4 regions of the Pantoea sp. PGP6 genome follow, and region 2 is predicted to be linked to each of the others. Evidence: predicted binding sites of a transcription regulator. Region 2 holds the regulator's gene; each other region holds the start of a gene.
The links. The regulator Fur, encoded in region 2, represses iron uptake genes when iron is present. The targets are predictions, from matches to a motif close to ATAATAATGAGAACNACTATCAA.

Region 1 (3,213 bases), 470 kb from region 2:
CAGCGCCGCGCGGCCGCTGATGTGGTCATCCTGCCGCCGATCGTTGCCGCTGTTGTTAGCGACAATCCGGTCATAGCGGCCAGAGAGATCGAGATGCCAGCGATCCAGCTTCATCTCATCCTGCAGGTAGAGGCCGGTCTGATAGTAGCGGCGGGTTTCATCGCTCCAGCTGTAGGCCGGCATTGCGCCAACCTGTTCGCCGGTCACCGCATTGAGCTGTGAGGCACCGCCGGCCGCGCTGCTGATCTCATTCTTATAGCGATGATACTCCGCACCGATCGCCACCCGATGTTCCACTTGCCCGGTAGCGAACTCCGCCTGTAGCCGGTTATCGGTAGCCCAGCCGGCCAGAGAGGAGCGCTCACCGGAATAGTAGCGATTCAGCAGGTCAGGATTTACCGCACTCCAGCCAATCTGATAAACCTGATCGAGATCGACGTTGGAATGGCTGTAGCTGCCGGTGGAGGAGAACGACCAGACGTCGTTAAAGCGATGGGCGAAATCGTAGCTGTAGATCTGTTCACGGCGCTTGAACTGATCCAGATCGCTGTTGCCTTCATAGAAACCGTTGCTCAGCTTATAGCCGTTATGCTCACTCAGGCTGCCGTCGCCCGGCACCGAGCCGTGATAGCCGCCGGACGGATCTTTCTGCAGATAGGCTTTGAGGATCAAATGGGTATCTTCATCCGGTTGCCACATCAGCTGTGGCATCAGCGCATACTTCTCTTCACGGGTATGGTCGTACTGCGTATCGCTGTTGCGGGTCACACCGGTCAGGCGAAACGCCCACTGATCGTTAATCGCGTTGGTGTAATCAAACATCGCCCCGGTGGTGGCGTTATTACCCGCCTGTAACTGGATATGGCCTTCTTCACTGAACTGAGGACGCTTCGTCACCATGTTGACCAGCCCGCCCGGTACCGTCTGACCATACAGAGCAGAAGAGGGGCCTTTAATCACATCGATCCGTTCCAGGAAGGCGTTATCGACCTGCAACACGTTGAAGCTGCCGCCGTCGCTCATCACCCGTAATCCGTCGAGGAAGGTGTTATCAACATCGCCGCCGTGGAAGCCGCGCAGGGCAATGGTGTCATAACGGGTCGCGGCACCGCCGAAGTTGGTAAATACGCCGGAGGTATAGCCGAGCGCCTGATTCAGGATCAGCGCGCCCTGATCCTGCATCTGCTGGCGCGTCACCACCGACACCGACTGTGGCGTGGTGATCAGCGGACGATCGCTTTTCATCGCGCCCTGGCTGGTCGTGGCAAGATATCCCTGTGTCGGGGAGTCAGCTTGCTCCTGCGGCTGGGCTGTGACCACCATATCAGCAGCAAAACTCAGAGCCGGCGCGGTCAGCGCCAGGGTGCAGAACGGGACATAACCTTTCAGCGGCGAGGGCAATCTCATTGAAATTCCTTTCATGGCAGAGGTTCAGCAGGTGAATAATAGCCTCGATAAGCATTCTCATTATCAGAGTGAGAATTATTACCGTTTGTAAGTTCGCTGCAATTTTGCCTGGCAATCGAAGAACGTCAAGTAAATTTCGCTAAAAGGCGAGGGCAGAGACCGCCGGCAAGGCCGACGGTCTCCAGAGAACATCAGGGTTGAGCGGCAGACGCCTGAGGAATATCGTGGGCGCTGTTACAGGTTTTATCTTTCGGGCAATATTTATCCAGCAGTTTCAGCGTGACGCCGTTGGTCCAGCCGAAGCCGTCCTGCAGCGGATATTCACCGCCACCACCGCCGCCGAGGTTTTTGCCTTCAACGACATATTTTTCAACCAGCTTGTGTTCGCGGTCATAGGTGTTCTGCACGTTCTGCAGGAAGCGCAGCCCGACCTCTTTCGCCAGTTTAGGTTGGTTGTAGTGTTCCAGACCTTCCACTGCCACCCATTGCAGCGGCGCCCAGCCGTTCGGGGCATCCCATTGCTGACCGTTATTGACGGTGGTGGTCACCAGTCCGCCCGGTTTCAGCAGCTGTTTTTCCACCGCACTGGCGGTGCTTTCAGCCTGCTTATCGCTGGCAACCCGCAGATAAAGCGGGAACAGCGTGGCGGCGGTCAGCTGCGAATGCACCTGTTTTTTCTGCCAGTCGTAATCGGCATACCAGCCCTGTTTGCTGTCCCACAGGTAACGGTTAATCGCGGCCTGACGCTTCTCCGCACGGTCGGCAAACTGCTTCGCCAGATCGTCCTGCTTATTCATCTGATAGCCTTTCGACAGCGTCTGCTCCAGATGGAACATCAGGCTGTTGAGATCGACCGGTGCCAGTTGGGTGGTACGGATGGTCGCCAGATTGTGGGCATCAGTGAACCAGCGGGAGCTGAAGTCCCAGCCCGATGCCGCGCCAGAACGCAGATCGCGATAAAGCTCCGCCTTGTCGCGCTGTGGCGCTTTCTTCGCGGTGGTCACATCATCCATCCAGGATTCGGTACGCGGCACATCGCGCGCATCCCAGTAGCGGTTCAGTACCGTGCCATCGCTGAGTTTGATGGCGCGTTTACTGGCTGAGCCGGCGGCCAGTTTGTCACTGTCGGCCATCCAGTAGTCATACTCTTTCTGCAGCTGTGGCAGGTAGCGGGTATAGGCTTTGCCGTCATCGTGGCTCGCCAGCAGGTCCACCATCAGGCTAAAGAAAGGCGGTTGCGAACGGCTCAGGTAGTAGCTGCGGTTGCCGTTCGGAATGTGGCCGTAACGGTCAAGCAGCGAGGCGAAGTTATCCACCATATCCTGCACCCGGTCCCAGTGGCCACTTTCCGCCAGGCCGAGCATCGTAAAGTAGCTGTCCCAGTAATAGACTTCGCGGAAACGGCCGCCCGGCACCACATACGGTTTCGGCAACGGCAGCAGCGAGTCATACTGACCGGCACTGCTGGCGGTGCGGGTCAGCACCGGCCATAAGCCGTCGATATGGTCACGCAGATTCTGCCCGGCAGGCGGCACATATTTATCGCCCTGAGTGGGCAGCGTGAAGTTGGCGGCAACAAAGCGTTTCAGATCAAAGTTGCGCTGTTTCTTCTGCATCTGCCAGTCGGCCAGAATCGATGCCGGATCGTATTTTGGCACTGCATCAGCAAAGGTTTTTTGATCGGGGAAGAACTTTGCTTGCTGTACGGCATTAAACAGTGGCCCTAAACGGACATCCGGCGGCTGCGGCTGATTATTCAGCATACGCGACGTGTCGTCGGCGTGAACGGTGAAGGCAGGTACGCTC
Region 2 (3,213 bases):
CCAGACCGGTAACAAGTGGTGCATCTATCCGATGTATGACTTTACCCACTGCATCTCCGATGCGCTGGAAGGAATTACCCATTCACTCTGTACGCTGGAGTTCCAGGACAACCGTCGTCTGTATGACTGGGTGCTGGATAACATCACCATTCCGGTGCACCCGCGTCAGTATGAGTTCTCGCGCCTGAATCTTGAGTATGCGGTGATGTCAAAACGCAAACTGACGCAGCTGGTGACAGAGAAGCACGTTGAGGGCTGGGATGATCCGCGCATGCTGACCGTTTCTGGCTTACGCCGTCGCGGTTACACTGCCGCGTCAATCCGCGAGTTCTGCCGCCGTATTGGCGTCACCAAGCAGGACAATATTGTGGAAATGGCGTCGCTGGAATCGTGCATCCGTGACGATCTTAATGAGAATGCGCCACGTGCTATGGCGGTGCTCGATCCACTGAAAGTCGTGATCGAAAATCTGCCGGCTGGCCATCACGAAAGCATCACCATGCCTAACCATCCGTCTAAACCGGAGATGGGCACGCGTGAAGTGCCTTTCAGCCGTGAGATCTGGATCGACCGGGCGGATTTCCGTGAAGAGGCCAACAAGCAGTATAAGCGTCTGGTGCTGGGCAAAGAAGTTCGCCTGCGCAACGCCTACGTGATCCGTGCTGAGCGGGTGGCAAAAGATGAAGACGGCAACATCACCTGCATCTACTGCACCAGCGATGTTGATACCCTGAGTAAAGATCCTGCTGATGGCCGCAAGGTCAAAGGCGTGATCCATTGGGTGTCGGCAGAACACGCGCAGCCAGCCGAGTTCCGCCTGTATGATCGCCTGTTCAGCGTGCCAAATCCGGGTGCAGCCGACGATTTTCTGTCGGTGATCAATCCAGACTCGCTGACCATCAAACAGGGCTTTGTTGAGCCAGGCCTGCGCGATGTGGAAGCCACCACGCCGTACCAGTTTGAGCGTGAAGGTTACTTCTGCGCGGACAGCGTCTATTCGAAGCCGTCACAGCTGGTGTTTAACCGCACCGTTGGCTTACGCGATACTTGGACTAAAGCTGGCGAATAATCGTTGGTGCTGACCTGATAAAATGACAAAAGGGCGACTTATCGCCCTTTTTTATTGTCCTGATTTTTGCCATCACCGAGGTTTATTCTACAAGCCTTTTTCAGCGATTGTTACGAAGTTGTGAGAGAAATCTGAGTTTAAAAAAATTAATCAATTACCAGATGTGAATTATCCGCTTTCAGGTAGGCTATGCCCTCACAGACATAGCTCAGCGAGTGATATAAGGAAAAAAAATGACCGTTCTCGCCCAGGAAGCCAAACACAGTGTCGTCGTTTTACATCAACTTATTGAACGTATTTTCAATCAACCTGCCGGCTCTGATGACAGTTTCGAGCTGATGATGTCCTATTTTCATCCCGATTTTCGCATGGTTACCCCGCGCGGAACTCAGCTGAACCTGAATGAAGTGGAAGATCTTTTCCGTCAGCTACAGGGCCAGCGGGAAGGGATGCGTATCGCAACCTGCGAGCACGTGGTCATTTCCCATCAGGAGAAAGAGGTCACCGTACAGTACCGGGAGATGCAGATGCTGAACGGCAATAATCAGAGCCGCATCGCACTGGCGATTCTGGATTACAGTACCTCGATTCCGCGCTGGCGTTATCTGCAGGAAACGCTGGTTGCCTGAGCCGACAGCGAAAAAAGAACAAAAAAAACCGGTGAATTCACCGGTTTTTTTATTTCAGCCTGCGTCAGACTTACTGATCGTGCAGCGTCTCATCTTCACGGCAGTCGCCCAGTGCACAGTGACCATACAGATAGAGACTGTGGTTGGTCAGCTTGATGCCGTGGCGGGTGGCGATTTCGCGCTGACGGGTTTCAATCGACTCGTCGCTGAACTCAATCACTTTACCGCAGTCCAGGCAGATCAGGTGATCGTGGTGATGCTGCTGGGTCAGCTCAAACACCGACTTGCCGCCTTCAAAATTGTGACGGGTCACGATACCGGCATCATCGAACTGGTTCAGCACGCGGTAAACGGTGGCCAGGCCAATCTCTTCGCCGATGTCGATCAGGCGTTTGTACAAATCTTCCGCGCTGACGTGATGGCACTCAGGTTCCTGAAGCACTTCCAGAATTTTCAGTCTGGGCAGCGTGACTTTCAGGCCAGCCTTCTTTAATGCGGTATTGTTGTCAGTCATGCGGATTTTGTCCTGTTACTTATATTCACTTTTGTGGCGCTTGGCCTTGAATGTCGATCTATACCCATTCTCATTTGCGTCTCATTATAGAACTGATGCAGTGAAATGAAAACCGAGGGGAGTGCCTAAATCACCCGGGGCTGTATGGGATACGTCACCGAGCCGGGGAGGATTTCTGCAGGAGTCTGTTAACATTTCGCTTAGTCCTATCTGCTGCCAGAGAAAATAAGCGGAAGATCGATGCGGGTATTCTACAGATTAAACGAAGAAAGTTAAAAAAATGTGGCTATTATTTCTATAGGAATTTCCGTTGCCTCAATGTGAGCTGGCGCTCACATTGAGTCGGCTACCCTCAGGCTTCGAGGATCTCTTTAAGCTGCAGTTCATCAAAAATCTGCTTAACCCATTTCTCGACGCGCGCATTGGTCAGCTCTGGCTGACGATCTTCGTCAATCGCCAGGCCGAGGAAGTGGGTATCGTCAGCCAGGCCTTTTGACGCTTCGAAGTGATAACCTTCGGTCGGCCAGTGGCCTACGATCACTGCGCCGTGCGGCTCAATGATGTCGCGGATGGTGCCCATCGCATCACAGAAATACTCGGCATAATCTTCCTGATCGCCGCAGCCGAACAGGGCAACCAGCTTGCCGTTAAAATCGATCTCTTCCAGCGTCGGGAAAAAGTCATCCCAGTCGCACTGCGCTTCACCGTAATACCAGGTCGGAATACCCAGCAGCAGGATGTCAAACGCTTCCAGATCTTCTTTAGTGCTTTTCGCGATGTCGTGGACTTCTGCAACGTCTTTACCCAGCTGTTTCTGGATCATTTTTGCAATGTTTTCGGTGTTGCCGGTATCGCTGCCAAAGAAGATGCCTACGAGTGCCATGAGTAAAATAACCTCTTAAATCCTGATGATGAGATGTGTGCCGCAGCACATTTCAGCGAATAATAGCAGACGAGACAAACCCGCGGAACGGTTAAAGCCTCGACATTTGCCTCTGCGT
Region 3 (3,213 bases), 1.4 Mb from region 2:
GCGCGTCATCTTCCTGACGACTCATGATTAATCCAGACCCAGGGTGCCACGCAGTAATGAAAGATCTTCCGCCAGGGCGGTAATCGGTCCTTTCAGCGCATTACGATCGGCGCTGGTCAGTTTCTCATACGATTCGAAACCGGTTTTGGTGCGATATTTGCTCAGGATCTCATCCACTTTCTTAAAGTTGCCGTCGATTTTTGCCAGTAACTGCGGGTTAGCCTGACTGACCATCGGCCGCAGCAGTTCAACAATTTTCTGGGCACCATCAACGTTGGCCTGGAAGTCCCACAGGTCGGTACGGCTGTAGCGATCTTCTTCACCTGAAATTTTGCTGGAGGCGACCTCTTCAATCAGCCCAGCCGCACCACCGACCACTTTGGCTGGCGGGAAAGCCAGTTCGCTGATGCGGGTCTGCAAATCTTTAACGTCTTTGTTCAGCTGATCCGCGTAACCCGCCATCCCTTCGGTGCTGTGATCGGCAAACAGCGCTTTTTCCAGCCGGTGGAAACCGGTGAATTTTGGATCTTCCGCTTTCTTCTCATAATCATCTTCGCGGGCGTCAATGCTGCCGTCGAGATCGGAGAACAGCTCAGCAATCGGCTCAATACGCTCATAATACTGACGCGTCGGGGCAAACAGCGCTTTAGCTTTTTCAACATCGCCAGCTTTAACCGCATCGGTAAAGGCCTGAGTTCCACTCACCAGCTGATTCACCTGCTCAGTGACATAGGCTTTGTAGGCGCTGATCGGGCCGACCAGCTGCATCCGCTCGGACGGCGCGCTTTTCGCTGCGGCGTCACCGGCCTCAACCACCAGCTTGCCTTTCGGATTACTCAGCAGGCCACAGGTCATCTCATATTCGCCTGGCTGCAGATTGGCGGTCAGCTTCTGGCTGAATCCGGGTGCGATGTTCTCGCGCTCTTCAACCACCATCACCCCTTTCAGGATCTCCCACTCCAGCGCTTTCTGACTGTTGTTCTTGATCAGGAACTGAGTTTTACCGGCCTTAACGGTTAAGGTCATCGGTTCACACTGCTTGTCGTTAACGCTGACGGTCACCTGAGGCACCGCGGCGGCAGCGGAGGCGGAGATTGCCAGCAAAGGAACCAGCAGTGCCTTGCGGCGGAAACGCATTGTCATGTTTATTTCCCTATCACGTTGTTGAGCGCGGCAGGCGCACCCGATAAATGGCTTAGCGCACAGTGGCCGACGCGGCAGGACGCGCGGGCATAAAAAACAGAATCAGAGCGGGGATCAGATAGAGGCCCCAGACCACCACTTCGCTGACGCTGGGGGCTTCCTGATAGCCAAGTACCCCTTCCAGCAGCGTACCGAACAGCGAATGGGTCGATAAGGTGTTGCTGAGATCAAACGCCACATCCTGAAAGCGATTCCATAGCCCTGCTTCATGGAAAGCCCGAATCGCCCCGGCCGCCAGCCCCGCCGCGACAAACAGGATAAAGATGCTGGTCCAGCGGAAAAAATGGGCCATGTTAAGGCGAATACCGCCCCAGTAAAGCAGCATGCCCAGTACCACCGCGGTCGCCAGCCCCAGCACCGCACCAATCGGCGGTGCGTAGCCAACATCCTGGGTAAAGGCCGCCAGCAGGAAGAATACCGACTCCAGCCCTTCGCGCGCCACCGCCAGGAACACCATCAGCACCAGTGCCAGTCCGCCGCGCCCTGAGCGTTGCAGCGCCTGGTCCACCGCCTGCTCCAGCTCCACTTTGATATTGCGCGCCACTTTGCGCATCCAGAACACCATCGAGGTGAGGATAACCACCGCGACCAGCGCAACCAGCCCTTCAAACAGTTCCTGCTGTTTCTGCGGAAACTCGCCGGTGGTGGCGTTGATGAACAGCCCGAGCCCGAGGCAGAGCGCCGCAGCGATTACTACCCCAGCCCACATGGCAGGAAACCATTGGGTGCGCTGGGTGCGCTTTAGGTAGCTGGCTATCAGGCTGACAATCAGTGCGGCTTCTAAGCCTTCGCGCAGCATGATGAGAAACGGAACAAACATCGCCAACCTCTTGAATGTTAAGCAGCGTCAATAAAAGTAAAATCAGGTAAAATGTAAACGATACCGATTATCATTATCGCCACGAAAAAAACAAGTTGCCGGATGAGATAATTTCGCATTTGAGTGGTTTATCTTTGTAACAAAAAAAAGCCCGCCACGATTAACCGGCGGGCTTTTTTACGCTCTGCGCGCGTTATTTAGTCTGGAACTCCGCTTCCGCGGCGGCAAAACGCTGCTGTGCTTCGGCTGAAGGTTCACGTCCCATCAGGCTGAACACCACAATGGCGATACTGGCGAACAGGAAGCCCGGGATGATTTCATACAGGCCGAGCCAGCCATATTGCTTCCACACCAGCACGGTTAACGCGCCGATGATCATGCCCGCCAGCGCGCCGTTGCGGTTCATGCGCTTCCAGCACACCCCGAACAGCACCACCGGACCAAACGCTGCCCCAAAGCCCGCCCAGGCGTAGCTTACCAGGCCCAGCACCCGGTTCTCCGGATTAGACGCCAGCGCGATAGCGATTAACGCCACCAGCAGCACCATCAGACGTCCGACCCACACCAGCTCTTTCTGGCTGGCGTTTTTTCGCAGCAAACCTTTATACAGATCTTCAGTCAGGGCGCTGGAGCAGACCAGCAGCTGGCAGCTCAGGGTCGACATCACCGCCGCCAGAATCGCTGACAGCAGAATACCGGCCACCCACGGGTTAAACAGGATACGCGCCAGTTCGATAAACACCCGCTCCGCGTTGTCATTGACGCCCGCCGCCAGGGTCGGGTTGTTCTGGAAATAAGCGATACCGAAGAAGCCCACGCCGACCGCACCGGCCAGGCAGAGGATCATCCAGGTCATACCGATACGGCGTGCGGTGCGGATTGAACGGTGGGAGTCGGCCGCCATAAAGCGCGCCAGGATATGCGGCTGACCAAAATAGCCCAGTCCCCAGCCAAGCAGTGAAATCACCGCGACAAAGTTCAGACCTTTCAGCATGTCGAGGTTTTCGAGGCTTTTCGCTTCAATCACGGCCATGGAGTCAGACCAGCCGCCGACCGCGATGATGACAAACACCGGCGTCAGAATCAGCGCAAAAATCATCAGGCTGGCCTGCACCGTGTCAGTCCAGCTCACCGCGAGGAAACCGCCAACCAGGGTGTAGAGGATGGTCGCGGCTGCGCCCGCCCACAGC
Region 4 (3,213 bases), 700 kb from region 2:
TGTTTCCACTCCAGCCCCACCTCTTTGTTGATGCTGTTTTCCGCTTTCAAATCGTCGTTGCCCATCAGATAACAGGCACCGGCGCTAGAGGCGCAGCCCTGGCCGTTACTGTAAAGCAGATAGTTCGGGTTGGTCTGATACAGGCTCGGCGCTTTGTAGGCGCGGGCGATGCCCATTTTCAGCGTGAAGTCATCGCCTAATCCCTGTGACAGGTTGAGCGACGGGCTCCAGTTGTTACCTGCGATGGAGTGATGATCGAAACGCAGGCCTGGCGTCAGCATGGTGCTGTCAGTCAGTTCAATGTTGTCTTCAGCAAACAGTGAGAAGATTTCAGCCTGAGAATAAGGGCTGCGACCGGTGGTGGCGATGCCCGGAATGGAACCGTAGCTAGCCGCCTGAGTGGTCGATGACGGATCCTTCATCCGCTGCTGGTTCCACTCGGTGCCGAGGGTAGCCGTCTGATTGACCAGCCATTCAAACGGAATACTGACCTCACTGTGCAGCAGCACATCGTCCAGCTGAATGGTGTTGAAGTCGCTGTTGGAGAAGATCCCTTCGGTGCCGCCCGCCAGCCCTTCATTCAGGCGCGAGTTGCGGGTGTTCTCATATTGCGCATAGGTATTGGTACTGATGCCATTATCCCAGGCGCCGGTCCACTTCAGCGAGAAGCTCTGCCGATAAAGGCGATTAGTTTCATCACCATATTTGCTTTTCACCAGCGCGTTGGTGTTGGTGTTCTGTGTATCACCGGCATACAGGTTGCCCTGCCGACTGTAACCGGCGCCAAACTCCAGTGCCTGCATTGGCGCAAAAGCCCAGCGCAGTAAGGCATGAACATCTTTATTGACCGAGCCTTCACGGCCGGCCGGATAGGATCCGGCATAGGTACCGGTTCGCTGGGCAGCATGTCCTTCATTAATGTCGTACGCATCGGCCTGAGTTTTTGCCAGTCCGCCATACAGCCGGAAGCTGGAGTCGTCGCCTAACGGCCCTTCGAGGCTAAAGTTAGTGCGTCGGGTTGCCCCTTCATCTTTATGCTGCGGCACGTTGTAGTAGGCGCTCCACGAGCCGTGCCACTGATTATCCAGCTCTTTTTTGGTGATGATATTTACCACCCCGCCAGCAGCACCATTACCGTAACGGGCCGCCGCCGGACCACGGATCACTTCAATATGATCAATCATCTCAGGCGGAACCCAGTTGCTGTCGCCGCGCGTATCACGCTCGCCACGCCAGCCCAGACGCACCGAGTTGCGGCTGGTCACTGGCAAGCCATCAACGAGGATCAGGGTGTTTTCCGGCCCCATGCCGCGGATATCGATCTGTCGGTTATTACCGCGCTGGCCGCTGGTGGAGTTACCGGTCAGGTTAACGCCGGGCATGGTACGAATGATTTCAGAGACGTCGCGAGCAGGCGGATGTTTTTTGATTTCGTCGGCGGTGATGGTCGACACACCGGGTGCCTGAAGCGTTTGCTCGGCGGCGGTGACCATCATGGTGCTGTCGCTGGCGGTATCGGATGAGTTGCTGGTGATGCCCGGGTCAGTAGCGGCAGCTACTGACCCGGTAGAAATGAGAGAGGTGGTGACGCCAAGTTCAATCATAATGGCTAACGAAAGCCGGGATAACTTTTTCATTTTTTTATTCCTGGATTGCCAGCGAAAGGCCACTGCCGGCGCGCCGGTGAAAAGGTAAGTACCTTGCCTGCAACGCATTCCAGTTCTCTCCGGACCATCTTCAACAGACCCTCGTCCCGGTCTGAAGCCCGATACGGCAGAGAGGATGCGTGCGCTCCCTGTAGAGCGGAAACACCCTATTGCAAATGAAAATAATTATCAATAGTATTATTCATAACATGCATCACCCCTAATCAAGTGTAGTGATCGACTGATGGCGCGTATGACGTGGTTAAATGAAGTGACCGGCAGTGACGCCTGGTGGCAACAGCAGCAGCAACAGGGCATTCCCTTGATTGAACCCGGCGAAGAGGGAACCTGTCAGGTCACCTTCTTCTGGCGTGATCCCCACGGCGATGAGTCCCACTCGGCGATCCGCCGCGTCTGGATCAACATCACCGGCGTGACCGATCACCATCAGTCCGCCGCCCCCTCCTCCTTAACACGCGTTCCCCATACCGATGTCTGGTGGTGGCAAACCACCCTGCCCGCTGACTGGCGCGGCAGCTACTGCCTGATACCCGATCGCCAGGCAGAGAAATTTGACGGCCAGACTGATATGCAGACGCTGCGCCAATGGTGGAGCGGCAAATTCCCGTCAGCGCAGGCAGACCCGCTCAACCCATTGCGCGGCTGGGCCGGCGGACGCGGCATGCGGGTATCACCGCTGCACCTGCCGCAGGCGCCCGATCAATCGGTGTGGCACGAGGTTGATCGCGGCCAGCCGGCGGCTATCCCGCTGCAACCGCTGCTGTGGCGCAGCGAACGACTGGGTAATCAGCGCACGGTGTGGCTTTACTGCAGTGGCGAGGCCTCTTCCGCCGCACGTCCGCTGGCGTTATTGCTGGATGGACAGTTCTGGGCGCAGACCATGCCGATTGCCGGTCCGCTGCGGCAGCTCACCGCCGCAGGCGAACTGCCACCGGCGGTCTATGCGATGATCGACATTATCGACCGGGAACACCGCAGCCGGGAGCTGACCTGTAATCCTGAATTCTGGCTGGCGGTGCAGCACGAACTCCTGCCGCTGATTCAGCAAACCGTCGCCTGCCGGGTGCAGGGCGACAGCACGCTGGTGGCGGGACAGAGTTTTGGCGGACTTTCCGCAGCTTACGCCACCTTAAGCTGGCCAGAGACCTTTGGTGCCGCCATCAGCCTTTCCGGCTCCTTCTGGTGGCCGGCGCGCGGTAACCCCAACGGCTGGCTACCGCAACAACTACAACAAGGTTTGCTGCAGGCGCCGCCGCGCCGCTTTTATCTCGAAGCTGGACGGCGTGAGCGGCTGATTCTGGCAGCGAATCAACAATTTGAGCGTGATTTAATCGCGGCCGGGCATCAGGTTAGCTATCAACCGTTTGAAGGCGGTCACGACGCGCTCTGCTGGCGCGGCGGCCTGCTGGCCGGATTAAAAGCAATGTGGCAATACCCGTAATTCGCTTATCGGCCCTCTTTCACGCCCGAGGTCGCTCGCGGTCAGCGGCGGCGCGCAGGATGAGGGCGATATCTCGCCTGGATATCACGGGCAGGAGACCAATAT

Region 1: ACLIBF_RS13065 (TonB-dependent siderophore receptor) is a predicted target of Fur. The motif match lies at 1,452-1,474, and genes of this name have one in related genera.
Region 3: efeU (iron uptake transporter permease EfeU) is a predicted target of Fur. The motif match lies at 2,075-2,097, and genes of this name have one in related genera.
Region 4: fes (enterochelin esterase) is a predicted target of Fur. The motif match lies at 1,823-1,845, and genes of this name have one in related genera.

The regions. Positions count from the first base shown of each region.
Region 1 is NZ_JBQBMA010000001.1:2,677,055-2,680,267, reverse strand. It holds gene ACLIBF_RS13065 (TonB-dependent siderophore receptor) at 1-1,407, opposite strand, end outside; gene treA (alpha,alpha-trehalase TreA) at 1,599-3,213, opposite strand, start outside.
Region 2 is NZ_JBQBMA010000001.1:3,150,478-3,153,690, reverse strand. It holds gene glnS (glutamine--tRNA ligase) at 1-1,069, shown strand, start outside; gene ACLIBF_RS15335 (hypothetical protein) at 1,303-1,698, shown strand; gene fur (ferric iron uptake transcriptional regulator) at 1,769-2,212, opposite strand; gene fldA (flavodoxin FldA) at 2,565-3,095, opposite strand.
Region 3 is NZ_JBQBMA010000001.1:1,769,857-1,773,069, reverse strand. It holds gene efeB (iron uptake transporter deferrochelatase/peroxidase subunit) at 1-25, opposite strand, end outside; gene efeO (iron uptake system protein EfeO) at 28-1,143, opposite strand; gene efeU (iron uptake transporter permease EfeU) at 1,196-2,023, opposite strand; gene putP (sodium/proline symporter PutP) at 2,217-3,213, opposite strand, start outside.
Region 4 is NZ_JBQBMA010000001.1:3,853,191-3,856,403, forward strand. It holds gene ACLIBF_RS18700 (TonB-dependent siderophore receptor) at 1-1,637, opposite strand, end outside; gene fes (enterochelin esterase) at 1,891-3,108, shown strand; gene ACLIBF_RS18710 (MbtH family protein) at 3,212-3,213, shown strand, end outside.